Regions from separate parts of the Microbispora triticiradicis genome, predicted to be linked through region 2. Evidence: riboswitches for the same ligand, from Rfam matches in the RefSeq annotation. Region 2 holds a riboswitch; each other region holds the start of a gene.
The links. A riboswitch is a leader RNA that binds a small molecule or an ion and turns the genes downstream of it on or off. The one in region 2 is predicted to bind S-adenosylmethionine.
Positions count from the first base shown of each region.

Region 1 (9,344 bases), on a different contig from region 2:
GGACGCGGTGGCCCGCTCGAAGCCGGTCAGGGCCGTCCTCGACGCCGTGTGGCCCAGGCTGACCCCTCAGCAGGTGCTGCACCGCCTGCTGTCGGACGCCGAGTTCCTCGCGAAGGCCGCCCGGTCGGACCTCTCCGCGGAGGAGCGGGAACTGCTGCTGTGGCGCAAGCCGTACAAGTCGCACCGCTCGGCGAAGTGGACGGCCGCCGACGCCGCCCTCCTGGACGAACTCGGCGACCTCATCGAGCGCACCCCCTCCCAGGGCCACCTCGTGGTGGACGAGGCGCAGGACCTGTCGGCCATGCAGTTGCGCGCGCTCGGGCGGCGCTGCCGCACCGGTTCGGCGACCGTGCTCGGCGACCTCGCGCAGGGCACCACGCCCTGGTCGGCGCGGTCGTGGAAGACCGTGCTCGACCACCTCGGCCAGCCCTCGGGGGAGGTCACCGAGCTCACGCTGGGCTTCCGCGTGCCCCGCGAGATCCTCGACTTCGCCGCGCGGCTGCTGCCCTCCGTCGCGCCCGATCTCGCCCCGCCACGCTCCCTGCGTCCCGGCGCCGGGTCGCTGTCCGTACGGCGCGTGCCCGACGTCGCCGCGGCCCTTCCGGAGACCGTGCGGGAGACGCTGGACCGCGAGGGCTCGATCGGCGTGATCGCGGCGGACGCGGCCGTACCGGCTCTCTCGGCCGCACTGGACACCGCCCGCGTGCCGCACACGGTGCTCGGCCCCGACGCGACGGGCGACGACCGGGTACTGCTGGTGCCGGCCACGCTCGCGAAGGGCCTGGAGTACGACCACGTGATCGTGACCGAGCCCGCCGGCATCGTGGCCGCCGAGGACCGGGGGCTCGCCCGCCTCTACGTCGTCCTCACCCGGGCCGTGACGTCCCTGACCATCCTGCACGCCCACGATCTACCCCCGGAGCTGACATGAGTGAGGAGCCGGCATGAGCGAGGTCACCCTGCGGTACGGCGGTCCCGGCGACGTCGACGCCGTGCTGCGGTTCTGGCTGGAGGCCGCGGAGAACACCGACCGGCACGACGACGCCGCCAAGGTCGCGGCGCTGGTCGAGCGTGATCCCGAGGCGCTGCTGATCGCCGAGATCGGCGGCCGCGTGGTCGGCACGCTCATCGCGGGCTGGGACGGCTGGCGGGCGAGCCTCTACCGGCTCGCCGTCGACCCCTCCGAGCGGCGCAAGGGCATCGGATCGCAGCTGATCCGGGCCGCCGAGGAGCGGTTCCGGAAGTACGGCGCGTTCCGGGTCGACGCGATGGTCCTCAACGACAACGCCCTGGCGCACCACGCCTGGACGGCGGCGGGATACACGATGCAGACCGACTGCGCCCGCTGGGTCAGGCGCCTCACCTGAGCCGTGGAGGTCAGTCGTCGATCGCCTGGTAGAGCGTGGTCCAGAAGTCGTGGATGAGCCGCGCCGAGTCCGGGGTCGACATCCCGACCTGGGTGAGCAGGATTCCGGTGAGCTGCTTGTCCGGGTCGGCGTAGGTCGAGGTGCCGCTTCCGCCGTCCCAGCCGAACTGGCCGACGGACGCGTAGTCGCCGCGGTAGGTGCGCACTGCCATCCCCATGCCCCAGCCGCCGTGCTGCCCCTGGCCGAAGGACACATGGACGTTGTCGGCGGCCATGGCGGTGCGGGCGGCGTTCTGCTCGGGAGTGAGGCGGTTGGTGGTCATCAGCTCGACGGCGGGCCGGGACAGGATCCGTTCGCCCCGGTGCCTCCCGCCGTTCAGCAGCATCCGGAAATAGGCGTGGTAGTCGTCGACGGTGGAGACCAGCCCGCCACCGCCGCCCTGGAACGCCGGAGGCCGACTCCATCGGCCCCCCTCGGCCTCGTCCCACACGGTGAACTCTCCGGTCCCGGGGTCGGGGGCGTAGAGGGTCGGCAGCCGGTCGATCTTGTCGGCGGGCACGTGGAAACCGGTGTCCTTCATCCCCAGCGGCTCGAAGACGCGTTCCCGCAGGAACGTCTCGAACGACCGGCCCGTGACCCTGGCGACGAGCACGCCGAGTAGATCGCTGCTGATGTGGTACTGCCAGCGCTCTCCGGGCTGGTGCATCAGCGGAAGCGTGCCGAGACGGCGGATCCACTCGTCCGGCTCGGGCATCGGCACCGGCAGGTCGGGTGTGAGCCCCTGCTCGAAGACCGCGCCCATGATCGGGGTGCCGAGCGACGTCATGTCCATGCCGAGCCCGAACGTGGAGGTGAGCAGGTCTCGTACGGTGATCGGCCGCCGCGCCGGCACGGTGTCGTCCAGCGGGCCGTCGATCCGCTTCAGCACCCGCCGGTCGGCCAGTTCCGGCAGCCACTGCTCCACCAGGTCGTCCAGCCGCAGCCGGCACTCGTCGAGCAGGACCATCGCCGCCGCGACGGAGACCGGCTTGGACGTCGAGGCCATCCGGAAGATCGTGTCGCGGCGCATCGGCGCACCGCCGTCGTGGCACATCGTCCCGATCGCCTCGACGTGCGTCTCCTCGCCCCGGCCGACCAGGGCGACGAGCCCGGGAATCCGTCCCGAGTCGACGTGCCGTGCCAGCACCTCGTGCAGTCTGCGCAGCCCCGCCGCGGAGAAGCCGCCGTTGCCGTTATGCATCATGAACCGCCCTATCCAGCATTGTTCGCGAATCTCTGAACGGTCGCAAAGCTACATTGCATTCACGGATCAGTCAACAAACTTTTCGGCAGTACGCCCAGCCAGACATGGGCTTACTATTCCTTCTTGCAATGACCGTGGCACTGAATGCAATAGGTGGACAGCCGCGCTTTGCAATGGGCTCAGAGTGAATGCATACTGTGCGGCGGGTGTGCGGGCGCGGAGCCGCGCATGCCGGCAGACAGGAGACGATTGCCGTGCCCGGAGGCAGACTCACCAACGAGGACCGTCAGCACATCGCCGCGGGGCTGGCCGAGGGACTCGGATACGCGGAGATCGGCCGGCGGCTGGGACGTCCCGCCTCGACCATCATGCGGGAGGTCACCCGGAACGGCGGACCGGGCGACTACGGGGCGGACCGGGCGCACGAGGCCACGCGGCACCGTGCGCGCCGCCACAGGCAGGCACAGCCTCCGACGCCGCCGGTCCCCGACGGCGGCCATGGGCGTGATCCCCAGGCGGTGCGGGACTTCACGGAGTCCTTCACCGCCCTCCTCGTGGAGCAGGGGCTGCCCCGGATGGAGGCCAGGGTGCTGACCTGCCTGTACGTCACCGATTCCGGCGCTCTCACCGCCGCCGACCTGGTTGAGCGGCTTCGCGTCAGCCCGGCGTCGGTCTCGCACGCCGTCGCCTTCCTCGAACAGCAGGGAATGCTCAGGCGGGAGCGGGTTCCCGGCGCGCGGCGTGAACGCTATGTCATCGACGACGAGATCTGGGTGCGGTCCATCCTCGCCTCTCTGCGGATGAACGAGGCCCTGGCGGCCGCGTCACAGCGCGGAGCCGAGATTCTCGGGGCCACGACCCCGGCGGGCGCCCGCTTCGGGTCCTCCGCCGAACTTCTCGCCCTCGTGAGCGAGGCCTTCCGGCAGGTCCTGAAACAGTGGCGGCAGGGCTGACCGCCCGGCGCCCATGCACTTGGGGAGACCGGGCGCAAGGGAAAAGGGCGGCTCCCCCGAGGGGGAACCGCCCTTCCTGGTGAAGCGGGAGAGCAGGACTCAGAAGTCCATGTCGCCGCCGCCGGGCATGGCGGGGGCCTTCTCCTTCTCGGGCTTCTCGGCGATGACGGCCTCGGTCGTGAGGAACAGGGCCGCGATGGACGCCGCGTTCTGCAGCGCCGAGCGGGTGACCTTGGCCGGGTCGATGATGCCCGACTCGAACATGTTGACGTACTCGCCGGACGCGGCGTTGAGGCCCTCGCCCGCGGGCAGGTTGCGGACCTTCTCCACCACGACGCCGCCCTCGAGGCCGGCGTTGACGGCGATCTGCTTCAGCGGCTCCTCGAGCGCCTTGCGGACGATCGCCGCGCCGGTCGCCTCGTCGCCGTTGACCTCCAGCTTGTCGAACGCGTTGGCGCCGGCCTGCAGCAGGGCTACGCCACCGCCGGGGACGATGCCCTCCTCGACCGCGGCCTTGGCGTTGCGGACGGCGTCCTCGATGCGGTGCTTGCGCTCCTTGAGCTCGACCTCGGTCGCCGCGCCGGCCTTGATGACGGCGACGCCGCCCGCCAGCTTGGCGAGACGCTCCTGGAGCTTCTCGCGGTCGTAGTCGGAGTCGGTGCGGTCGATCTCGGCGCGGATCTCGTTCACACGGCCGGAGATCTGCTCGGCGTCACCGGCGCCGTCGACGATCGTGGTCTCGTCCTTGGTGACGACGATCTTGCGGGCGCGGCCGAGCAGGTCGAGGGTGGCGTTCTCCAGCTTGAGACCGACCTCCTCGGAGATGACCTGGCCGCCGGTCAGGATCGCGATGTCCTGCAGCATGGCCTTGCGGCGGTCGCCGAAGCCGGGGGCCTTGACGGCCACGGACTTGAACAGGCCACGGATCTTGTTGACGACCAGGGTCGCCAGGGCCTCGCCCTCGACGTCCTCGGCGAGGAGGACCAGCGGCTTGCCGGACTGCACGACCTTGTCGAGCAGCGGGAGCAGGTCCTTGTTCGCCGAGATCTTCTGGTTGGCGATGAGGATGTAGGCGTCCTCGAAGACCGCCTCCATGCGCTCGGGGTCGGTCACGAAGTAGCCGGACACGTAGCCCTTGTCGAAGCGCATGCCCTCGGTGAGCTCCAGTTCCAGACCGAAGGTGTTGCTCTCCTCGACGGTGATGACGCCTTCCTTGCCCACCTTGTCCATCGCCTCGGCGATGAGCGCGCCGATCTCCGGGTCGGCGGCGGAGATGGAGGCCGTGGAGGCGATCTGCTCCTTGGTCTCCACGTCCTTGGCGAGCTTCGACAGCTCCTCGCTGACGCGCTCGACGGCGGCCTCGATGCCCTTCTTCAGCGACATCGGGTTGGCGCCGGCGGCGACGTTACGCAGACCCTCGCGGACCAGCGCCTGGGCGAGCACGGTGGCCGTCGTCGTGCCATCACCGGCGACGTCGTCGGTCTTCTTCGCGACTTCCTTGACCAGCTCGGCGCCGATCTTCTCCCACGGGTCCTCGAGCTCGATCTCCTTGGCGATGGAGACACCGTCGTTGGTGATCGTGGGGGCGCCCCACTTCTTCTCCAGCACGACGTTGCGGCCCTTGGGGCCGAGGGTCACCTTCACGGCGTCGGCGAGCTGGTTCATACCGCGCTCGAGACCGCGCCGGGCGTCCTCGTCAAACGCGATCATCTTGGCTGCCATTAGGCTAGACCTCCCAGTAGCAGGGTGTCTTCAACGGACCGAGCCGACGCCCGCGACGGCGTGGACCCGCTATCCCTGCGCGAGCCCCATCGCCCCGATCCCGGTTGTTGTCACTCTCGACCTCAGAGTGCCAAACAAGTATTTAGCACTCTACCCCCGAGAGTGCAAGCGGAAGCCACTCTGACCAGCTTGGACGAGGTTCCCGAACACCCGGACGAGCCCGGACGAGCCGAAGGCCCGGCCCGCGGAACGCGGACCGGGCCTCCAATGGTCGCTTGACGGGATCAGACGGCCCGTACGGCCTCCGCCTGCGGGCCCTTCTGCCCCTGCGTGATGTCGAACTCAACCCGCTGACCCTGCTCGAGGGCCTTGTAGCCGTCCATCATGATTGCCGAGTAATGGACGAACACGTCCTTCCCACCGTCTACCGCGATGAAGCCGTAGCCCTTGTCCGCGTTAAACCATTTGACGGTGCCCTGCGCCACTTCCGACTCCTCTTGCTGGGCTGGGGACCACACCCAAGAAGCCCCCGGTTTTGTCGATCGTCTTCGACCATACCCGTGTCAAGGCGTAGAACAACAGAGTCAATCCGCAAACTACTACGGCGCGTTCGCTCAAAGCGGTACAGACGATTATTCACTTTTCTACCGAAAGGTTGAGAGCTTCACCATTCGCTGTGGCGACATCTCACTTCCCCGGCGAGAGAAGTGCATGTCAGGTGCCCGGCGGCGGTGTCGCGGCTCAGCCCCCGGCGACGGCGGGGATGACCGAAATCTGTACCCCGTCCGGTGTGGCGGTGTCCAGCCCATCGGCGAAACGGACGTCCTCTTCTCCGACATAGACGTTGACAAAACGCCGGATCTTGCCCGTCTCATCCAGGATTCGACCTCCGATGCCCGGATAGTCCGCATCCAGCTTCTGCAGGACCTCGCGGAGCGTTCCCCCCTCCCCGCTTACCTCCGCGACGCCGTTGGTGTACGTCCGCAGAATCGTCGGAATCCGCACGGAAACGCTCATTGTTCACTCGCTTTCGTTGCTGCCGATGGGCCTGTGATAACGCTTTCAGTTGGCGAATGCCGCACGGAAGGCGTCGAGGGAGGGGCGGATGACCGCGGACGGACGGGCCTGCTCGGCCACCGCGTCAAGTGTCTTGAGACCGTCGCCGGTGTTCAGCACCACGGTTTCGGCCTCGGGGTCGAGGCGGCCCTCGTGCACGAGCTTGCGCAGCACGCCGACCGTGACGCCGCCCGCGGTCTCGGCGAAGATGCCCTCGGTCCGGGCCAGCAGGCGGATCGCCTCGACCACCTCGCCGTCGTTCACGTCCTCCACCGCGCCGCCCGTACGACGGGCGATGTCGAGCACGTACGGCCCGTCCGCCGGGTTGCCGATGGCCAGCGACTTGGCGATGGTGTCCGGCTTGACCGGCTGCACCACGTCCTGCCCGGCCTTGAACGCGCGGGAGACCGGCGAGCAGCCCTCGGCCTGCGCGCCGAAGATCCGGTACGGCCGCTCCTCGACCAGGCCGAGCTTGATCAGCTCGCGGAAGCCCTTGTCGATCTTCGTGAGCTGCGAGCCGGAGGCCACCGGGACGACGATCTGCTCGGGCAGCCGCCAGCCGAGCTGCTCGGCGATCTCGTACGCCAGCGTCTTGGAACCCTCGGCGTAGTAGGGCCGGAGGTTGACGTTGACGAATCCCCACTTCTCGCCCAGCTCGTCGCCGATGAGCTCGGAGCAGAAGCGGTTCACCTCGTCGTAGGTGCCGTCGATGCCGACCAGCCGGCCGCCGTACACCGCGGCCATGGTGACCTTGGCCGCCTCGAGGTCGGCGGGAATGAACACGCAGGAGTCCAGCCCGGCCCTGGCCGCCGCGGCGCCCACCGCGCCGGCGAGGTTGCCGGTGGACGAGCACGACAGGGTGTGGAAGCCGAAGGCGCGCGCGGCCTCGACCGCGATCGCGACGACCCGGTCCTTGAAGGAGTGGGTCGGGTTGCCGGAGTCGTCCTTGACGTGCAGCGACCGCAGCCCCAGCTCTGCCGCCAGCCGGTCGGCCCGCACGAGCTTGGTCCAGCCGGGCTGCAGGTTGGGCTTGTCCGCCACCCCGGCGGGGACGGGAAGCAGGGAGCGGTACCGCCAGATGTTCGCCGGGCCCGCCGCGATGTCCTCCCGGCGGACCTCTCCGAAGTCGTACGCCACCTCAAGGGGGCCGAAACACTCCGTACAGGCGAAGACCGGGCCGAGGTCGTAGTGGGCGCCGCACTCGCGGCAGGACAGACCGGTGGCGGGGCCGAAGTCGGTGGCGGTGGTGGGGGTCGCGGTGCTGATGTGCGCCATGAAGCGAGGCCTTTCCCTCATCTTCGCTCGCGACCGCCCTGGCCGCGAGCCGGAATTGGCACCTGTCCCGGCCGGGCCTCGTGGGCACGAGTTCGACACCGGGGAGGTTGCCGGGGCTTCGCAGGGCCGGTCCCTCCACCCCTCTGGATGAGCATCTTCAGTTGTAGAACCTTCGAAAAAGGTCCTCCAGCACTGTACCCCGGCGTCCCCTGTGTCCGTTCCGCTGTCTCGGATGGCGAGACGGTTTGTATCAGCCGTAGGCCTCGCCGAGCGCGCTCTGCACGTACTTGCGCGCCTGGTGTATCCGGGACTTGACGGTGCCGAGGGGAATGCCGAGCTGGTCGGCGACCTGGGAGTAGTCGAGCTGGCAGATGTCGCGCAGCACGAGCGCCTGGGCGAGGTCTGGCCGCTCGGCCTCCAGCGCCTCCATCGCGTCGAGCAGGTCGAGCCGCGACCCCGCGATGACGCTCACCCGCCGCGGGTCCGGCCGCTGCTCGGGCAGCTCCTCCGCCTGCTCGGACGAGCGCCGCTTGAGCGACCGGTAGGTCGTCCTGGCGCAGTTCACGGTCACGATGTGCAGCCAGGTGCTGAACTTGGCCCGGCCCTCGAACCGGGCGATGTTGCGGGCCACGGCGAGCAGCGTGTCCTGCGCCGCCTCCTCCGCGTCCTGCCGGTACGGTAGTAGCCGCTCGCAGTGCCGCAGCACGTCGGGCTCGATGCGCCGCAGCAGCTCACCGAGGGCGCGGTGATCTCCCCGGGCGGCCGATCCGGCCAGCTCCTCGGTGACGTCGTCCAGTGCCATCCCGTTCCAGCCCTCCCGCGATCGGTTGACATCCTATTGATGGAGGTCCGCTTTTATTAATCTTCCGGCATGCGCGCCCGCTCTGATCGAGGGGAAACCCCAATGAGCAGCTCCGTCCTGATCGCGTCCAACCGGGGCCCGGTGTCCTTCACCCTGTCGGAGGACGGCGGCCTGACCATGCGCAGGGGCGGCGGCGGGCTCGTGTCCGGGCTGTCGGACGTGGTCAGGGACACCGACGTGCTGTGGGTCTGCGCGGCGCTGTCGGACGGCGACCGCGGGGCGGTGCGGCAGGCGCCGGGGGGCCGGCTCGACCGGGCGTTCGAGACGGGGCCCATCCGCATGCTGGACATCCCGCCCGCGGTCTTCCACCGGGCCTACAACGCGGTGGCGAACTCGACCCTGTGGTTCGTCAACCACCTGCTCTACAACACGCCCTTCTCCCCCGAGTTCGGCACCCGGTTCGCACGTGAGTGGGAGTCGTACCGCACCTACAATGGCGCGTTCGCGCTCGCGCTGGCGGAGGAGGCCACGCACCGGGCCCGCGTGATGGTGCAGGACTACCACCTGACGCTCACCCCCGCGATGCTCCGGGTCGAGCGGCCCGACCTGCGCATCGGCCACTTCTCGCACACGCCCTGGGCCCCGCCGGAGTACTTCGCGCTGCTGCCCGAGGACGTCGCGGCGGAGGTGCTGTCGGGCATCCTCGGCGCCGACCACGCCGGCTTCCTCACCGCCCGCTGGGCGCGCGCCTTCATGGACTGCTGCGCCGCCCTGCTCGGGGCGCGGGTGGACCACGCGGCCCGTACGGTGACCTGGGGCGGCAGGACCACCCGGATCGGCGTGCACCCGCTCGGGGTGGACGGCGACGCGCTGCGGGCGCGGGCGGCCGAACCGGACGTCGAGTCGCACATGGCGGCGATCAGGGA
Region 1 is NZ_VANP01000008.1:365,774-375,117, forward strand. It holds gene FED44_RS22475 (HelD family protein) at 1-931, shown strand, start outside; gene FED44_RS22480 (GNAT family N-acetyltransferase) at 945-1,367, shown strand; gene FED44_RS22485 (serine hydrolase domain-containing protein) at 1,378-2,607, opposite strand; gene FED44_RS22490 (GbsR/MarR family transcriptional regulator) at 2,865-3,563, shown strand; gene groL (chaperonin GroEL) at 3,663-5,285, opposite strand; gene FED44_RS22500 (cold-shock protein) at 5,570-5,770, opposite strand; gene FED44_RS22505 (MoaD/ThiS family protein) at 6,027-6,302, opposite strand; gene thrC (threonine synthase) at 6,348-7,616, opposite strand; SAM riboswitch class I at 7,631-7,770, opposite strand; gene FED44_RS22515 (RNA polymerase sigma factor) at 7,867-8,418, opposite strand; gene FED44_RS22520 (alpha,alpha-trehalose-phosphate synthase (UDP-forming)) at 8,521-9,344, shown strand, end outside.
Region 1: it holds a riboswitch for S-adenosylmethionine, as region 2 does, so the genes downstream of both, thrC (threonine synthase) here and FED44_RS07535 (ABC transporter substrate-binding protein) in region 2, are expected to answer to the same signal.

Region 2 (9,344 bases):
GTACGCCGTGACGTCGCGGCCGGCCACCACGAGCGACCGGGCGGTGACCTCGGCGCCGGGGCCGGTCAGCCCGATCAGTGTGCGGGCGGTGACGCTCTTGCCCGAGCCCGACTCCCCCACGATGGCGACGCACTCCCCCGGGCGCACCGTGAAGGAGATCGAGCGGACGGCCTCGACCTGGCCGAACGAGACCCGCAGATCGGACACCTCGACGATCGGGGTGACCCGCTGTTCGGTCACGACAGTCTCCCTTCGACGCGCCGCTGCAGGTGGCGGCCGACGACCGTGACGGAAAGGACGGTGAGCGTGATGGCCAGCCCCGGGAAGACCGCGACCCACCAGGCGACGGAGAAGTAGTCGCGCCCGGCCGACAGCATCGCCCCCCACTCCGGGGCGGGCGGCTTCGGGCCGAGCCCCAGGAAGCTGAGCGACGACGCCGCGACCAGCGCGGTGCCCACCTCGATCGTGGCCACCACCAGCAGGGGCGCGAACGCGTTGGGCAGCACGTGCCGCGTGACGATCCCGGCCCTGGTCAGCCCGAGCGAGACGGCCGCCTCGACGTACCCGGACCTGCGGATGACCATGGTCTGGGCGCGGACCAGGCGGGCGTACCCGGGCAGCGTGTAGGCGGCGATGGCGAAGACCGCGTTGAGCGTCCCCGGGCCGACGACGGCGATGACCAGCAGGGCCAGCAGCAGTCCCGGCAGCGAGAGCAGGATGTCGACGAGGCGCATGGCGGCCTCGTCGAGCACCCGCCCGCCGAGCGCGGCCAGCAGCCCGACGAGGGTGCCGCCGGTGACCGCGATCGCGGTGGCGGCCAGCCCGGCCAGCACCGACGGCCTCGTTCCGTACACGATCCGGGTGAAGATGTCGCGCCCGTTGGCGTCGGTGCCGAGCGGATGCCCGCCGCCCGGCGGCCGGAGCGCCGCGACGGCGTCGGTGAGGTCGGGCGAGCCGTGCGCGACCAGGCCGGGCGCCACCGCGACCACGGTCACGGCCAGCAGGAACGCGGAGGCGGCCCAGACACCGGCCCGCGGCACCCGGCGCCGCCGTCCGCGCCCCACGACCACGGCGGGTGCGGCAAAGGTGGACGTGGTCACTCAGGCACCTCGCAGTCGCGGGTCGATGGCCAGGTAGAGCAGGTCGAGCAGGATGTTGATGACGACGTAGAGCAGCGAGGCGATCAGCACCACGCCCATCACGACCGGCAGGTCCTTGTTGCCGACGGCCGCGAGGGTCAGCCGCCCGATGCCCTGCCGGGAGAAGACCGACTCGATGATCACGGCCCCGCCGAACAGGAAGCTGACCATCCACCCGGCCAGGGTGACCGTGGGCAGCAGGGCGTGCCGCAGCGCGTGCCGCAGCCGCACGCCCAGGTCGGACATGCCGCGCGAGCGGGCGGTGAGCACGAACGGCTCCTCCAGCGTGAGCTCCAGTCCCTCGCGCAGCACCTGGCTCAGCGTCGCGACGACCGGGATCGCCATCGCGACGGACGGCAGGACCAGGCTCTCCGGCCCGTCCCCGCCGGTGGCGGGGAAGATCCCCAGCCCGAACGAGAAGACGGTGAGCAGCAGGATCCCGGCCCAGAAGGACGGGATGGAGATGCCGACCAGCTCGATGCCGGAGAACACCGCCCGCGCCCACCGGCGGCCCGCGGTCAGCACCGCGACCGTGACCGAGACCACGACCGCCAGGACGAACGACGAGAGCATGAGCTGGACGGACGAGCCGACCTGCTCGCCGATCGCCGAGGCGACCGACTGGTGCAGCTGGTACGACTGGCCCAGGTCGCCGTGCAGCACCCGGCCCAGGTAGGCGGCGTACTGGGCGGGCAGCGGCCGGTCCAGCCCGTAGTCGGCGATGATCCGGGCGCGGACCTCGGGTGTGACGGTGCTACTGCCGATGAGCAGGTCGACGACGTTGCCCGGGGTGAGGTGAAGGCCGGCGAAGGCGACCGTCACCGCGCCCCACAGCACCAGGACGGACGTGCCCAGCCGCACCAGCACCGGGCGGACCACCCGGGCGCGGGCCCGGGTGGCCGGTACGGCGACGGCGGTCATGCCTGCTCGACCCAGGCGCCGTAGAAGGTCGGGTACGCCTGCGGCTCCCAGCCGATGCCGTGGGCCTTCTTGCCGGTCCCGAGCAGGTAGTTGAACACGTACACCGGGAAGACCGCGGCCTCGTCGGTGACCCGCTGCTGCACCTTGGCGTACAGCTCGGCCCGCTTGGCCTGGTCGGTCGTGTCCAGCGCGTCGCTCAGCCAGCCGTCGACGTCCTTGTCGGACAGGCGGGCGGCGTTCTGGCCGAACTTGGCGGCCGTGGGGATGGCGGAGGTGTCGAACAGGTTGCGCAGGGTGTCGCCGTCGGCGCGCTGCCAGCTGAAGTCGATGAGGTCGTAGTCGCCCTTGGGATACTTCTCCAGCCATTCGTTGACCGTGCCGGAGACGAACTGGATCTCGAAGCCGATCTTCTTGGCCTCGGCCTGGATCTGCTCGGCCAGCGTGTCGCGCTGCTCACGGGCGAACGCCTTGAGGAACCCCCAGCGGATCGTCAGCCGCCTGCCGTCCTTGGTCCGGTAGCCCTCGGCGTCCTTCCCCGACCAGCCGGCCTCGTCCAGCAGCCGGGCGGCCGCCGCGGGGTCGTACTTCGTCTTTCCTTCGAGCGTCTTGTCGTACCCGTCGGTCGACGGGGAGATGGGGCCCGCCGCGGGCTGGAACGCCCCGAAGTAGAGGTTCTTGACGATCGTCGCGAAGTCGATGCCGTCGCGGAACGCCTGCCGGACCCGCTTGTCGGCGAACGGCCCGGAGGTCGTGTTCGGGTAGTAGTTGTAGTTGCCGCCCGGCGCCTGCCGCGTGGTGACGGTCAGCCGGGGGTCGCCCTGCACCTGCTTGACGTTCACCGGCGGCACGCTGGCGATCCCGTCGACCTGCCCGCTGGTCAGCGCGCCGAGCCGGACGGAGTCCTCGGTGATGACCTTGATCTCCAGCTTGTCCAGGTACGCCTCCCCGGTGTGCGCGGCGCCCTCAGGCGCCCAGGCGTAGCCGGGGTTGCGGTGGTAGGTGATGCCCTTCTGCACCACGTACTCGTCGATCACGAACGGCCCGGACCCGACGACCTTCTTGCACAGCGCGTCCTGCGGCTGCTTCAGCGACCGCGGCGACTCGATGCCGAAGTACGCGGTGGCGAGGGCGGACAGGAACGGCGAGTACGGCCTGCTGAAGTGGACCTTCACCGTGTGCGGGTCGACGACCTCGCTGCCCTTGTACGGCTCGATGTATCCCGCGGCCAGCTGGGACTTGGTCGCCGGGTCGACGATGTGGTCCAGGTTGGCCTTGACCGCCTCGGCGTCGAAGGCCGTGCCGTCGGAGAACTTCACGCCGTCGCGCAGGGTGAACGTGTAGGTCTTCTGGTCCGGCGAGACGGTCCACTTGGTGGCGAGCCACGGGTGGATCCTCCCCTCGCCGTCCAGGGACACGAGCGAGTCCAGGGCGGGCCGGGTGAACAGGCCGGCCACGTCGGCGGGGCTCTGGTGGGGATCGAGGCAGGTGGAGGGCTCGGTGTTGACGGCGAACGTCAGCGTGCCGCCCTTGACCGGCCCGGCGGGGGCCTTGCCCGCCGCGGTGTCCCTGCCCGTCGTGCCGCAGGCGGCGAGGGCGAGGACCCCCAGAAGCGAGACGCCGATGGATAAGCGTGTGTTCGTGGACATCGGGGGAGAGCCTTTCGGTGTTCAAGACGGGACGGCGGAGTGGGGAGGCGGCGTGTCCCGGCCTGTGCCCGCCCGAAACTCCCCGTGAGTGGCCATGCCGCCTCCCGGAGAGCGTGCCGCGCACGCCCCCATGACCAGGAGCCCCGATGGGGCCCGCGCTTGCGGCGCGACTGCCACGCCGCCAGGTTTTCCCCGGGGCACCCCGCGCGGTGCGAGGGTTGCCGGCCGACGAGCCGGGGCTTGGCGTCGGCGCTCAATACCTACAAACAAAGTAGGAAAACTCGGATAAGCTGTCAACACGCTTTCGCCGGGGATTTCGGCCTTTTCGCGACGAGGGGCGGTCCGGTGACGACGAGCGGCCCCGGCGCGCGGCCGCGGCCGGGGGTGAACCGGGCGGCCGTGCCTACGGCGCGCCGGGAAGCCGTACGGTGACGAGGAGCCCGCCGTGGGGGCCGGGGGCGAGATCGAGGGTCCCGTTGTGGGCGCGGACGACGCTGTGCACGATGGCCAGGCCGAGACCGGCGCCGGCGTGCTCGTCGGTGCGCACGCGTTCCGTTCCGCGCTGGAAGGGTTCGATGAGGGTCGGTATCAGTTCCGGCGGGAGGGGGCGGCCCGTGTTCTCGACCCGCAGCAGGCTGGTGCCGCCGTACGCCTCGGTGTGGACCGTCACGGTGCCGCCGGCGGGGAGGTTGTGGACGATCGCGTTCTGGACGAGGTTCGTCACCATCCGCGCCAGGAGCTCGGCGGAGCCCTCGGTCCGGGCCGCCCCGCCGGTGACGTTCAGCGTGATCCGGCGTTGTTCGGCGAGCGGAAGCAGCGTTTCGGCGGCCTCCTCGGCGGCCAGGGAGAGGTCGACGCTCTCCCGGGTGAAGTCGCCGCGGTCGCCGCGGCTGAGCAGCAGGAGGGCCGCGGTGAGGTCGATCGCCCGCTGGTTGACGGTGTGCAGGCGGTCGAGGAGTTCGTCCCGGTCCCGCGTGGGGTCCCGGCGGGCCACGTCGAGGAGCGTCCGCGAGATCGCCAGCGGCGTGCGCAGTTCGTGGGAGGCGTTCGCGGCGAACCTCCGCTGCTCGGCGACGTGGGACTCGAGCCGGTCGAGCATCGAGTCGAACGCGTCGGAGAGCTCCCGGAACTCGTCCCGGCGGCCCTTCATGCGGATCCGGTGGGACAGCGACCCGTTCGCGGTCGTCCGCCGGGCCGCGTCCGTGATCTGGGTGAGCGGCGCGAGCATCCGGCCGGCGAGGAGCCATCCGCCCAGCAGGCCGAACGCCAGCAGAAAGGCCAGTGCCTGGCCCGCGCGGGGGACGAAGGCGCGCTGGAGGTCGGTGCGGTTGGGGATGAACCGCAGGGGCGCCGCCCCGGGCGGGGCGGCCCCCGCCCCGGTGCCGAGCGCGCCGTCGGGCACGTAGCGCAGCAGGAACACCCACACCACGGCCAGCAGGAGGGCGCCGGCGAGTAGAAGGAATCCGGCGTAGCTGAGGGTGAGTTTCAGCCGGGTGCTGAGTCCTGGGCGCCTATCCATGCGTGCTGCCGGGGCCCGTTCCCGTGGCGATGCCGGTGTCGATCCGATAGCCGACACCGGGCACCGTGGCGATGACCCATGGTTCGCCGAGCCGTTTGCGCAGTGCGGAGACGGTGATGCGCACGGCGTTGGTGAGGGGGTCGGCGTTCTCGTCCCACGCTCGTTCCAGCAGTTCCTCGGCACTGACGATCCCGCCCTCGGCGGCGACGAGGACTTCCAGCACGGCGAACTGTTTGCGGGTGAGCGCGACGTAGCGTTCGCCGCGGAACACCTCCCGGCGGAAGGGGTCGAGCCGCAGGCCCGCGATCTCGCGAACCGGGGGCCGGGCGTACGCGCGTCTGCGGTCGAGCGCCCTCAGCCGCAGGACGAGCTCCCGGAGCTCGAACGGTTTGGTGAGGTAGTCGTCGGCGCCGAGCCCGAACCCGGAGGCCTTGTCGTCGATCCGGTCGGCGGCGGTGAGCATGAGGATCGGGATACCGCTGCCGGAGGCGACGATGTGCCGGGCGACCTCGTCGCCGGAGGGGCCGGGAATGTCGCGGTCGAGGACCGCGATGTCGTAGGAGTTGACACTGAGCAGTTCCAGGGCCGCGTCGCCGTCGCCGGCGATGTCGGCGGCGATCGCCTCCAGCCGCAGACCGTCCCGGACGGCTTCGGCCAGGTAGGGCTCGTCCTCCACTATCAGCACGCGCATACGGCTCAGTCTGCCGGTGCGGGCGCCCGTGCCGGCGCGGGGCGAGGCCGGTCCGGTGACGCCTCCGCCGCGGCGCGCCACCAGCGGCGCGACACGAGCCCGAAGAGCACGGCGCCTGCGGCGTTGACCAGCACGTCGTCCACAGACGACACCCGGTCGAGCCGCAGGACGTACTGCAAAGTCTCGACCACGGCCGAGCAGGCCGCCCCGAGCGCCAGGATCCGCGGCACGGAGGCCAGCGCCGCGAAGCGCAGCGGCGCGAAGAACCCCAGCGCCGCGAAGATCAGCAGGTTGCCGCCGATCCCGATCGGCCCCATCGTCACCAGGTCCCGCAGCGGGACCAGGCTCACCCGGCCGGGGACGGTGCCGGCCCCCGGGCCCGGCATCAGGGTGAGCCACACGAACGGCACCGTCCCGTAGACCATCCCCACCTCGGCCAGCGACCTCCGCCACGCCGAGGTGACGCCGGCGGCCTGCCGGAGGAGCGCCAGACCCCACGTCACCAGAGCGGCCGCCGGCAGCCCGGCCAGCGTCATGAGCAGCACGCCGTTCTCCGTGTCGAGGCAGCCGTGCCACCGTCCGGCCAGGCAGGCCGGAGCGGTCATCACGAGCGGCCGCCGCACGGCGAACACGGCGCTCGCCAGGCCGAGGATCGCCAGGCCGGCGAGCACGATCCGGCGCGTGCGGCGGGGCGACGCTGACGGGGATGCGTGGTGGTTCATGCCCTCCATTGGAGACGGAGAGCCGTTGCGGTGGCGTATGCGATTCCGCATACGCCCGCGATACACGGGACGCCGGCGTCGTCCCGGCGCCTCAGCCGCCCGCCCCGCCGCCCGCCCCGCCGCCGGGCGAGGCCCCGGTGACGGCCCGCAGCTCCTGCCCGATCATGTCGACCAGCGGCGCGCCGTCGCGGTTGGTGAGGATGACGCCCACCCAGCCGGTGCCGGGGTAGATGCTCCAGTTGGCGCCGACACCGGGGTTGCCGCCGGAGCGCTGGTACGCCCACTGGCCTTCGACGATGTCGATCGCGATCCCGTACGCGGCGAACGACGCCGGCCCGAGGGGGGTCTTGGCCGCGGTGAGCACGTCGGCCCAGGGCCGGTCCAGCACCGTGCCGTCGCTCAGCGCCCGCGCGAACCGGACCAGATCCGGCGCCGTGGCGAAGCCGCCGTCCCCGGGGGCGTCGATGAAGGCGCGGCCCGGGTTCTTGCCCAGGATGTACGGGTACGGACTGCCCTTGTCCAGGTTGCCGAGGGCGTCCACGACGCCGCCGCCGGCCACCTCCATGTACGGGTGCGCGATGTGCCCGCCCGTGAGCCACTGCGGCCTGGTGTGGAACGCCGAGCCGGTCATGCCGCAGCGCCTGAAGATGTTCTCCTGGACGTAGTCCCAGTACGTAGTGCCGGACACGGCCTCCACGATCAGCGCGGGGATGGTGGTCTCCGCCTCCTGGTGGCCGGTGCTGGGAAGGCCCGGGACGCCGGTCAGTCTCGCCTGCCGGACCCGCCGCTCGTGATACTCGTGCACCTCGTCCCGGCTCCGGAAGACGCGTCGCACGTCCTCTTCGGGCATGTCCAGCCCGGAGGTGCCGGACAGCAGGTGGTGGATGGTCACCTGATCGGCGATGTCCTCGGCGAAGCCCTTCAGGTGGGCGCCCACCGTGTCCGTCAGCTTCAGCCTGCCCTGCTGGGCCAGCTGCAGGATGGCCACCGCGTGGAACGGCTTGCCCGCCGAACTGAGGGCGAACGCCGTGTCCTCGCGGTTGCGGATCCTCCTCTTCTCGTCGGCCATGCCGTAGCCGCGGGACAGCACCGTCCGGCCCCGGTGTGACAGCAGCACCACGCCGGAGAACCTGCCCTCGGCGGCGAGCCGGGCCACGTACCGGTCGTAGGCTCCGCCGGGCAGGGTGTCCGGCGGGATCCGGTCGCGCCCGTCCTGGGCCGCCGTGGGACGACCCGGCCGGTGCCGAGGCGGCGTGGCCGTTCCCGGCGCTCCGCCGGCCGCGACCACACCGGCGGCCGCCAGACCGCTCCACTTGACCAGCTGCCGCCGGCCGACATCACGTACCGAATCCGAGTCCATGCACACGGTCCTTTCCGGTGGGGAACCGGCGCTCCCAGCGACGCGCCGCGTATCGCTCCCACTGAAAGGGCCGGGCCGTTGCGGCGGCGTATGCGCTTCCCGATACGTTCGCGACACACGTTCGGGGAAGATCAGAGGACGGTCACCGTCACCAGGCGGATCCGGTAGCATTCCCGACTAAATCGGTCTGTTTGACCTGGTTTTCGATCGATGCCGTACGCCGGTCCTCATCCGCTGACGAGGTGACCTGATGCGCTTCCACTGGTTCCTGCCGACGACCGGCGACGGCCACGACGTCCGTTCCGCCATCATGACCACCGACGGCTTCCGCCCCGCCGCTCGTCCCGCCACCGTCGCGTACCTGACGCAGGTGGCCAGAGCCGCCGAGCACGCCGGGTTCGAGGCCGCGCTCACCCCCGTCGGCGCGGGCTGCCCGGACCCCTGGATCGTGTGCGCCGCGCTGACCCAGCACACCGAGCGCCTCAAGACGCTGGTCGCCTTCCGCACCGGGTACGCCCTGCCCACCCTGCTGGCCCAGCAGGCGCAGTCGTTCCAGGACGTCTCCGGCGGGCGGCTGCTGCTGAACGTCGTCACGGGCGGAGATCCGGTCGAGCAGCGCGCGTACGGCGACTTCCTCGGCCACGACGCCCGCTACGCGAGGACCGGCGAGTTCCTCGACGTGCTGCGCCGCGCCTGGGCGGGCGCCCCCTTCGACCACCACGGCGAGCACTACCGCGTCGAGGGAGGCGGGCTCGCCGAGCCGCTCGACCCGGCGCCGGACGTCTACTTCGGCGGCGCCTCCCCCGCCGCCGAACGGGTCGCCGCCCGCCACGCCGACGTGGCCCTCATGTGGGGGGAACCGCCATCGGCGATCGGAGAGAGGATCGCCCGGCTGCGCGACCTCGCGGCGTCGGCGGGCCGCGAGTTGCGGTACGGCCTGCGCGTGCACGTCATCGCCCGCGACACCGGCGCCGAGGCCTGGGCCGAGGCGGAGCGGCTGCTGGCCGGGATGGACCCGGCGCGCGTCGCCGAGGCACAGCGGCGTTTCGCCCGCTACGACTCGGTGGGACAGCGCCGCATGGTCGACCTGCACCGCGGGGACACGCGCGACCTGGAGATCCACCCGGGTCTGTGGGCCGGCGTCGGCCTGGTGCGCGAGGGCGCCGGAACCGCCCTCGTCGGCTCCTACGACGAGGTCGCCGCGCTGCTCCGCGAGTACGCGACGCTGGGCGTCGGCGAGTTCGTCCTGTCCGGCTGGCCCCACCTCGAGGAGGCGTACCGGGTCGGCGAGTACGTCCTCCCCCGCCTCCGGGCCGCCGAACCGGCCGCCGCGGCGGTAGCCCCCG
Region 2 is NZ_VANP01000002.1:552,260-561,603, reverse strand. It holds gene FED44_RS07550 (dipeptide ABC transporter ATP-binding protein) at 1-240, opposite strand, end outside; gene FED44_RS07545 (ABC transporter permease) at 237-1,100, opposite strand; gene FED44_RS07540 (ABC transporter permease) at 1,101-2,060, opposite strand; gene FED44_RS07535 (ABC transporter substrate-binding protein) at 2,057-3,706, opposite strand; SAM riboswitch class IV at 3,857-3,967, opposite strand; gene FED44_RS07530 (sensor histidine kinase) at 4,110-5,225, opposite strand; gene FED44_RS07525 (response regulator transcription factor) at 5,218-5,916, opposite strand; gene FED44_RS07520 (VanZ family protein) at 5,922-6,638, opposite strand; gene FED44_RS07515 (serine hydrolase domain-containing protein) at 6,730-7,998, opposite strand; gene FED44_RS07510 (LLM class flavin-dependent oxidoreductase) at 8,249-9,344, shown strand, end outside.

Region 3 (9,344 bases), on a different contig from region 2:
GCTGCTGCACGGAGACGCCACCAGGCTCGACGAGCTGGACGCGCCCGGGCCCTTCGAGCTGTTCTTCGACCTGAGCTGCTACTGCGGCATCCCGCCGCACCGCCGCGACGCCTACGTCGCCGGACTCACCCGCCGCGCCGCTCCCGGCGCACGGCTGCTGATGTTCGGGTACGGCCCCGAGGCGTTCGACGACCCGATCTCCGGTGTCACCGCCGACGAGCTCCGCGCCCGGTTCGCCGGCTGGGAGCTGGTCGACACCACACCCGGCACGAACCCGGTGCCCACCTTCTGGTTCACGCTCCGCGCGCCTACAGGGTGAGCACCATGTTGTCGATCAGGCGGGTGGTGCCCACCTTGGCGGCGACGGCCAGGACCGCCTCGCCGCGGTGGTCGCCGCCCACCGGCGCGAACGTCGCGGGGTCGGCCAGGATCAGGTAGTCGAGCAGCAGCGGCGGGTCGAACCGGGCCGCCTCCTCCAGCACGGCCCTGGCCGCGTCGAGGACCCCGGCCGGCCCGGTCCTGGCCCGCGCCGCACCGGCACTCAGCGCCCGCGACAGCGCGAGGGCCGTACGGCGGTCGTCCTCGGAGAGGTACCGGTTGCGGCTCGACAGCGCCAGCCCGTCGGGCTCCCGTACGGTCGGGGCGGCCACGATCGACACCGGGACGTCGAGGTCGGCCGTCATCCGCCGGATCAGCGCGAGCTGCTGGGCGTCCTTCTGCCCGAATACCGCGACGTCCGGCCGCACGAGGTTGAACAGCTTGAGCACCACGGTCAGCACGCCGTCGAAGTGGCCCGGGCGGAAGGCGCCCTCGGCCGTCCCGCCCATGCCGCCCGCCGAGACCTCCACCTGCCGGTCGGGCAGGTACATGTCCTCGGCCGAGGGCGCGAAGACCACGCCCGCGCCCTCCTCCTCGCACACCCGGAGATCGGCGTCGAACGTGCGGGGATAGCGGGAGAAGTCCTCGTGCGGACCGAACTGCAGAGGGTTGACGAACACGCTCACCACCACGTGGTCGGCGTGCTCACGCGCCAGCCGGACCAGCGACCGGTGGCCCTCGTGGAGCGCCCCCATCGTGGGGACCAGGGCGATCCTTCCCGGGCCGAGAGAGTCCCTCGCCTTGACGAGGGCGGCCCGGTCGGCGGCCACGGTCACGTCCATATGTTCCCTCCCAGGGCATCCAGCAGGCGTTCGGCCGCCTCCGGCTTGAGCAGCCCCGCCGCCAGCGCCCGGTCGGCGGTGAGCCGCGCCAGGGCGACGTACGCGTCCGCGGCCTCGGGGGCGGCCAGGATGAGCGCGTCCACGTGTTTGCGCACCGTGCCCGCGTCGCCGCGGACGACCGGCCCGGTGAGCCCGCCGATGCCGAGACGCAGCACGTTGTCGAGGGCCGCGCCGAGCAGCGGCCCGAGCATGCGGCCGGGATGCTCGACACCGATCTTCGCGAGCAGCTCCTGCGACTCGGCGATGAGCGTCACCATGTGGTTGGCCGCGCCGGCGATCGCGGCGTGGTAGAGCGGCCGGTCCTGGTCGGCGATCCACACCGGCTCGCCGCCCATCTCGATGACCAGCGCCTCGGCCACCGGCCGCAGCATGTCCGGCGCGGTGACGCCGAACGAGCAGCCGTTGAGCTTGGTCAGGTCGTCGCTCCGGCCCGTGAAGGTCATCACCGGATGCAGCGCGAGCGGCAGCGCCCCCGCCTCGGCGGCGGGGTCGAGCACGCCGAGGCCGTACGCGCCGCTGGCGTGCACGAGCAGCTTGCCGCGCAGGTCGGCGCCGGTGGCCGCGAGGCCGGAGACCAGGCCGGGCAGCACGTCGTCCGGCACGGTCAGCAGCACGAGCTCGGACCTGGCGATGACCTCCTCCGGCCTGCTGAGCGCCTGGCCGAGACGGTCGGCGGCGCGGCGGCGCGACGCGTCGGACACGCCGCTGGCCGCCACCACACGATGACCCGCGAGCATGAGCGCGGCCCCGAGCACGGAGCCGACCCGTCCCGCGCCGAGCACTCCCACGGCGAGCCGCGCCGGGCGGTCACTTGTGTCCATGACGCCTCCCCTCGGTTCAGCGTAGCGGCGGCGCTCCCGCCGGCCCGGTGCCAGGTCGTGCCTCACGGATCAGGCCATGCCGAGCATGACCACGACGGGCCCGACGGTCGGATTTTGTCCCGTTTCTAACGGGCCTATGTTGAGCTACAGGTACGAATGTGACTGATTTTCGCCACGGCCCGCGCGTGTCGGTAGCGTGATGCGGTGTGGAGGTGACCTGGCGGGAGGCCGTCGAGCGCGCGCTCTACGGCGCGGAGGGCTTCTACCTGCGGGAGCGCCCGGACCGCCATTTCCGCACCTCGGTCCATGCCTCACCGGTCTTCGCCGAGGCGGTGCTGCGCCTGCTGGAACGGGTCGACGCGACCCTCGGGCGCCCCGGCGTGGTCGACTTCGTGGACGTGGGCAGCGGCGACGGCCTGCTGGCCGCCCGCGTCGTGGCCGCCGCGCCGCCGGACCTCGCGGCGCGCCTGCGGGCCGTCGCGGTGGACCTGTCCCCCCGGCCCCGCGGCCTCGATCCCCGGGTCGTCTGGGAGCCGGAGGTCCCGTACGGGGTCACCGGGCTCGTGGTCGCCAACGAATGGCTGGACAACGTGCCCCTCGACGTCGCCGAGGCGACCCCCGCGGGCCCCCGGCTGGTGCTCGTCGACCCGGCGACCGGAGCGGAGCGGCCCGGTCCCGTCCCCGATCCGGAGGACCTGGCCTGGCTGGACCGCTGGTGGCCGCTGGGCCCGGTCGGGGACCGCGCCGAGATCGGCCGCCCCCGCGACGAGGCGTGGGCCGGGGTGATCGCGCGGCTGACCCGCGGCACGGCGGTCGCCGTGGACTACGCCCATCTCGCCGGGCGGCGCCCCGCCCTCGGCACGCTGGCCGGCTACCGCGACGGCTCGCCGGTGCCCGCCGTACCGGACGGGTCGTGCGACGTCACGGCCCACGTCGCGCTGGACGCCTGCGCGGCGGCCGGCGAGCGGGCGGGCGCGGAGGCGACCACGCTCACGACGCAGCGGGAGGCCCTGCGCGACCTGGGGGTCACCGGCGCCCGGCCGCCGCTCGCGCTCGCGTCCGCCGACCCCGCCGGTTACGTACGCGCGCTCGGCCGGGCCTCGCAGGAGGCCGAGCTCATCGACCCCGCCGGTCTCGGCGGCTTCGGCTGGCTCGGCCAGTCCCGGTGTGGATGAGGAGACATCATGATCGCGAGAATCTGGCGCGCGAGCGCGACCCCGGAGGGCGCGAACGGCTACGAGCGGCACTTCACCGAGGCGGTCCTGCCCTCCCTGCGCGGCGTGGCCGGGCACCGCGGCGCCTACCTGCTGCGGCGCGACGCCGGCGGCCGGGTGGAGATCGAGGTCATGACCCTGTGGGACTCGATGGACGCGATCCGCCGCTTCGCCGGGGAGGACCCCGCGACGGCCGTCGTCGAGCCCGCGGCCCAGGCCGTCCTGCTCGGCTACGACACCACGGTCACCCACCACGCGGTCAGCGTGTCAGACGGCGACCTTCAGTGACTCCAGGCCGCGCATGATGTAGCTGGGCTTCCAGGTCGGCTCCTCGGCGAGCTCCAGGCGGGGCGCCAGCCGCAGCAGCGCGCCGAACGACTCCGCCATCTCGACCCGCGCGAGCGGGGCGCCGAGGCAGAAGTGGATGCCCGCACCGAACGAGATGTGCGGGTTGTCCGCCCGGCCGACGTCGAGACGGTCGGGGTCGTCGAAGACCTCGGGGTCCCGGTTCGCCGAGCCGAACAACAGCGCGATCTCCGCACCACGAGGGATCGTCACCCCGCCGGCCTCGACGTCCTCCAGCACCCACCGCTCGAACATCTGCGCCGGGGTGTCGTAACGCAGCAGCTCCTCGACCGCCGCCGGCATCAGGCCGGGGTCGGCGCGCAGCCGCTCCAGCTCGCCGGGGTTGCGGAACAGCGCCCACCACCCGCTGCCGGTGGCGTTGACCGTGGCCTCGTGCCCGGCGTTGAGCAGCAGCACGCAGGTGCCGATCAGCTCGTCCTCGGTGAGCCGGTCCCCGTCGTCCACCACCTGCGCGAGCGCGGAGATCATGTCGTCGCCCGGCCGCTCCCTGCGCGCCCTGGCCAGCCCGCGCAGGTACCCGGCGAACTCCGTCGCCGCGCGTACGGCCGTGTGCTGGACCTCCGGCGACGGGTTCAGCTCGTACATCCCGCAGATGTCGGCCGACCAGGGGCGCAGCAGGTGGCGGTCGGCCTCCGGCACGCCCAGCATCTCGGCGATCACGGTGACGGGCAGCGGCTCGGCCACCTCGGCCAGCAGGTCGCCGCCGCCGCGCTCGACCAGCCCCTCGGTCAGTTCCGCCGCGATCCTCCGTACGCGCGGGCGCAGCGACTCGACCATCCGGGGCGTGAACGCCTTGGACACCAGGCGGCGCAGCCGGGTGTGGACCGGCGGCTCCACATCGAGCATCCCGGCCCGGATCACCCGCCAGAAGGGCTCCTGGAAGTCCGGCTCGGGCTCCCGGCCGAACTCCTCGTGCGTGGCGGTGTGCAGGTAGGACCGGCCCAGGCGGCGGTCGCGCAGCAGCGCGTTGACGTCGGCGTGCCGGGCGACCAGCCATTGCCCGGTCGGCTCGAAGAAGCTGACCGGATCGTTGTCCCGCAGGTCGCGGTAGGCGTCGTACGGGTGAGCCACGAACTCCGGATTCCAGGGATCAAACCTCACATTGGACACCATAACGGTAAAGCGCCTCTCACCAGGGGACTTGCCGGATCGCCCGTTCTCCGGGTTATAGTGCGCTCAGGTCATGAGTGCCAGCGTCAAGCCCCGGCTTGCTGGCCGGCAACCCTCGCGCTCGCGGCGGGGTGCCCCGGGTGAGGACCGGGCCTGGCGCGCGGTGCGCCGGGCAAGCGCGGGCTCCGCCGTACGACGCCATGGCAGGGGTCCCCGACCCGAGGAGGCCTGGCGTTGTCCGCTCTCACCTTCGTCCCGCAGCAGCCCGCCAACCCCGTGTCCGAGCCGGTGCGCGTACCGGTGGTCGTGGGCGCCGACCTGGAGGTCCCGGTCCGGGGCGGCCGGCTCGTGCCGTACGCGAACCTCGACTACGCGGCGAGCGCGCCCTGTCTTGAGCCGGTGAACGCCGCCGTCGCGGCGGCGCTGCCGGCCTACTCCAGCGTGCACCGGGGCGCGGGCTACGCCTCGCAGCTCACGACCCAGCGGTACGAGCAGGCCAGGCACACCGTGCGGGCCTTCGTGGGCGCCCGCCCCGGCGACGCCCTCGTCTTCGTGCGCAACACCACCGACGCGATGAACCTGCTGGCCCGCAGCCTCCCCGAGGGCACCACGGTCGTCGTGTTCGGCACCGAGCACCACGCCTCGCTGCTGCCCTGGACCGACGCCGTACGACTCGCGCCGCCCGCCTTCCCCGGCGAGGCCGTCCGGGCCGCCGACGAGGCCCTCGCCGCGATCGAGGGCCCGGCCCTGCTCGTCGTGACCGCCGCGTCCAACGTCACCGGAGAGCTGTGGCCGATCGCCGGGCTCGCGCACATCGCGCACCGGCACGGCGCGCGGATCGCCGTGGACGCCGCCCAGCTCGTCCCCCACCGCGGGCTCAACCTCGCCGCGCTCGACCTCGACTACGTCGCCTTCTCCGGGCACAAGCTCTATGCGCCGTTCGGCGCGGGCGTGCTCGTCGGCCGGCCCGACTGGCTCGCCGCCGCCGACCCGTACCTGCGCGGCGGCGGAGCCGTGCGAGCCGTGGGCGAGACCACCGAGTGGAGCGACGACCCCGAGGCGCGGCACGAGGCGGGGACGCCCAACGTGCTCGGCGCGGTCGCGCTCGCCGCCGCCTGCGACGCCCTGGCCGCGACCGGCTGGACTCCGTTGGTGCGGGAGGAGGAGCGGCTGCTCGCCCGCCTGCGCGCCGGGCTCGCCGCGATCCCCGGCGTACGCGAACTGTCGCTGTGGGGCCCGGACCACCCGCGGGTCGGGATCGTGTCGTTCGTCGTGGAGGGCCGCCCGGCCCGGGAGGTCGCCGAGATCCTCTCGGCCGAGCACGGCATCGGCGTCAGGGACGGCAAGTTCTGCGCCCACCCGTTCGTCCGCCACCTCCTCGGCGGCACCGAGGACGAGGGCTGCGCGGACGGCACGGTGAGCGCCGTACGCGCCTCGATCGGCATCGGCACGACCGAGGAGCACGTCGACCGCCTCATCACCGCCCTCCGCGACATCGCCCCCGCCTGACCCCGACCGCCGTGGCTTTCGCCGGTGGGTGACGGGCGTGAAAGCATGGACGGTATGACCGAGCAGGACGGCCCGCGTGTCGAGCGAGTGGTGGGCATCGGGGCCGGGGCGGACGCGGTGCGGCCGGGAGGGCTCGCGACGGAGGACCTGATCCTCGACATCGGGCCGCAGCATCCGTCCACGCACGGGGTGCTGCGGCTGCGGCTCGTCCTTGACGGTGAACGGATCGTGGCCGCCGAGCCGATCGTCGGCTACATGCACCGCGGTGCGGAGAAGCTGTTCGAGGTGCGCGACTACCGGCAGATCATCGTGCTGGCCAACCGGCACGACTGGCTGTCGGCGTTCGCCAACGAGCTGGGCGTCGTGCTCGCGGTCGAGCGCATGATCGGCATGCAGCCCCCGCCGCGGGCGGTGTGGGCCAGGACCCTGCTGGCCGAGCTCAACCGCGTGCTCAACCACCTGATGTTCCTCGGCGGCCATCCGCTGGAGCTGGGCGCGGCCGGCCCGGTCTTCCCCGCCTTCCGGGAGCGGGAGACGCTGCAGTACGTCATGGAGGAGATCTCCGGCGGCCGCATGCACTACATGTTCAACCGGGTGGGCGGGCTGAAGGAGGAGCTGCCCGAGGGCTGGCTCGGCCGCGTGACCACCGCCGTGGCGGCCGTGCGGCGGCGGCTGCCCGACATCGAGGAGCTGGTCGCGGGCAACGAGATCTTCGTGGCGCGCACCCGCGGCGTCGGCGTGCTCGACCGTGAGACGATCATGCAGTACGGCGTGAGCGGCCCGGCCGCGCGGGCCTCGGGGGTGGACTTCGACCTGCGGCGCGACGAGCCCTACCTCGCGTACGGCGAGCTGCCCGTGAAGGTCGTGACCCGCTCGGCGGGAGACTGCCAGGCGAGGTTCCAGGTGCTGCTCGACCAGGTCAAGGTGTCGCTCGACCTGGCCGACGCCTGCGTGGAGCGGCTGCGCCACCTGCCGCCCGGCCCGATCAACCAGCGCCTGCCGAAGGTGCTCAAGGTGCCGGAGGGCCACACGTACGCCTGGACGGAGAACCCGCTCGGCCTCAACGGCTACTACCTGGTGTCACGCGGCGAGAAGACCCCCTGGCGGCTCAAGCTGCGCAGCGCCTCCTACAACAACGTCCAGGTGCTCCGCGAGATGCTGCCCGGCCACTCGGTCGCCGACCTGATCGCGGTCCTCGGATCGATGTTCTTCGTGGTCGGCGACATCGACAAGTAGGCCGGTAGGCAGGGGTCAGCTCTCCCCGTTGGGCTTGCCGGGCACCCGGCAGCAGTGTTCGAGGAAGAGCGCGGCGCAGATCAGGATCACGCACGCCACGAACGACCCGCCGCCGACGATCGCGTCCTGGCGGGGCTTGTCCAGGTCGAGCAGGTCCAGCACACGCAGGACGAAACCGGCGAAGACCCCGGCGAACGCCGCGCCCGCGTACGCGGTGGCCTGGGCCAGCGCCGCCAGTCGAGCGACGGCGAGCGGCTCGACGGGCTTGGTGTCCGGGCGGCGCAGGATCCTCGCCCGGGTCAGCCAGCCCGTGTACGCCTCACCGAGCGCGAGCAGCAGCACGGTGGGCACCGCGGTCCACGGCAGTGTGGGCACCACGGAGTAGGACTGCCGCAGCAGGCCCCAGGTGATCACGGCGAACACGACCACGAGACCGACGAGCACGCCGGGATTGCTGGGCTTCACGCGGGGTCTCTCCTCGTCAGGCCGGGGGTTCGAGCACGAGGTCGGTGCGCAGCCGCACCCCGCTCTGGTCCAGGTCGGCCAGCAGGGCCGCGACCGACCCGCGCCCGGGCAGCACCGCCGAGGGGTCCGCCTGGGCCCACGGCACCAGGACGAACGCCCGCTCGTGCGCGCGGGGATGCGGGAGGGTGAGCTCGGGGTCGTCCGACATCAGCGTGCCGACCGCGATCAGGTCCACGTCGAGGGTCCGGGGGCCCCACCGCTCCGCGCGCTCACGGCCGAAGGCGTTCTCGACGCTGTGCGCCCGGTCGAGCAGGGCGCGGGGGTCGAGCATGCTCTCGGCGACGACCACCGCGTTCAGGTACGCGCCCTGGGTGGGTCCGCCGACCGGTTCGGTCTCGTAGACCGGCGACGCCGCCACGAACGTGAGCCCGGGGGCGTCGAACAACGCGTCGACGGCGCCCTGGAGGTTCTCGATGCGCCGGCCGAGGTTGCTGCCGAGTGCGATCACGACCCTCATGCGCGCCCCCTTCTGATCGTCACCACCACGTCGTCGAACGGCAGCGGGATGGGCGCCGCCGGTTTGTGCACGCTGACCTCCGCCTCCTCGACCATGTCGTGGGCCAGGCAGGCCGCCGCCAGCCGCTCGGCGAGGGTCTCGATGAGATTGACCGGCTCGCCCTCCGCGATCCGGACGAGCTCCAGTGCCAGCGCGCCGTAGTCGACCGTCAGGGTGAGGTCGTCGGCCGCCGCCGCCGGGGCGGTGTCGAGACGCAGGCAGACGTCGATCACGAACTCCTGGCCGAGCTCGCGCTCGGCCGGCAGGCACCCGTGCCTGCCGCGCGCCCGCAACCCCGTCAACCGCACCGCGTCGCGGCTCACTGCTCCTGGTCCTCCTCCTCGTCCTCGTCGTCGCTCTGCAGGACCGGAGATCCGTGGTAGAGCCACAACCGCCAGCCCCCGGAGGTCCGCACATAGGTGCTGGAGGCGACGACCCGGCCGGCGGCGAAACCCGGTTCGTCGCTGTCGGCGGCGGTGAGGATGTTCTCCGCGCAGGTGACCACCGCGACGTCACCGAGCACGGTGGTCTGCACGTCGGTCAGCACGAACTGGATGTACGTCGTGTTGGCCATGATGAGCGCCCACGAGCGCAGCACCTCCGACCGCCCGCTCAGCATGGGCCAGCCGGGATGGACGCACAGCGCCGGACGTCCCGGGACGTCCTCGATCCATATCTCCGACATCCTGTCGAGGTCGCCCGCCTCGATGGCGTTGTAGAACGCCTGGTTGAGCTCCTCGATGTCCTTCATGGGCGTCCCTGTCGGCATATCCTCACCGGCTCTCGTCGGCATGTCGCGCGGCTGAGTGTCGTGCGGCTACTGCGTCCCGTCCGCCTGCCGCGTGTC
Region 3 is NZ_VANP01000020.1:14,583-23,926, forward strand. It holds gene FED44_RS32510 (class I SAM-dependent methyltransferase) at 1-319, shown strand, start outside; gene panC (pantoate--beta-alanine ligase) at 309-1,160, opposite strand; gene FED44_RS32520 (Rossmann-like and DUF2520 domain-containing protein) at 1,151-2,041, opposite strand; gene FED44_RS32525 (SAM-dependent methyltransferase) at 2,248-3,216, shown strand; gene FED44_RS32530 (antibiotic biosynthesis monooxygenase family protein) at 3,226-3,543, shown strand; gene FED44_RS32535 (cytochrome P450) at 3,523-4,722, opposite strand; SAM riboswitch class IV at 4,801-4,916, shown strand; gene FED44_RS32540 (aminotransferase class V-fold PLP-dependent enzyme) at 4,966-6,240, shown strand; gene FED44_RS32545 (NADH-quinone oxidoreductase subunit D) at 6,295-7,476, shown strand; gene FED44_RS32550 (DUF3180 domain-containing protein) at 7,492-7,941, opposite strand; gene folK (2-amino-4-hydroxy-6-hydroxymethyldihydropteridine diphosphokinase) at 7,958-8,458, opposite strand; gene folB (dihydroneopterin aldolase) at 8,455-8,820, opposite strand; gene FED44_RS32565 (nuclear transport factor 2 family protein) at 8,817-9,248, opposite strand; gene folP (dihydropteroate synthase) at 9,271-9,344, opposite strand, start outside.
Region 3: it holds a riboswitch for S-adenosylmethionine, as region 2 does, so the genes downstream of both, FED44_RS32540 (aminotransferase class V-fold PLP-dependent enzyme) here and FED44_RS07535 (ABC transporter substrate-binding protein) in region 2, are expected to answer to the same signal.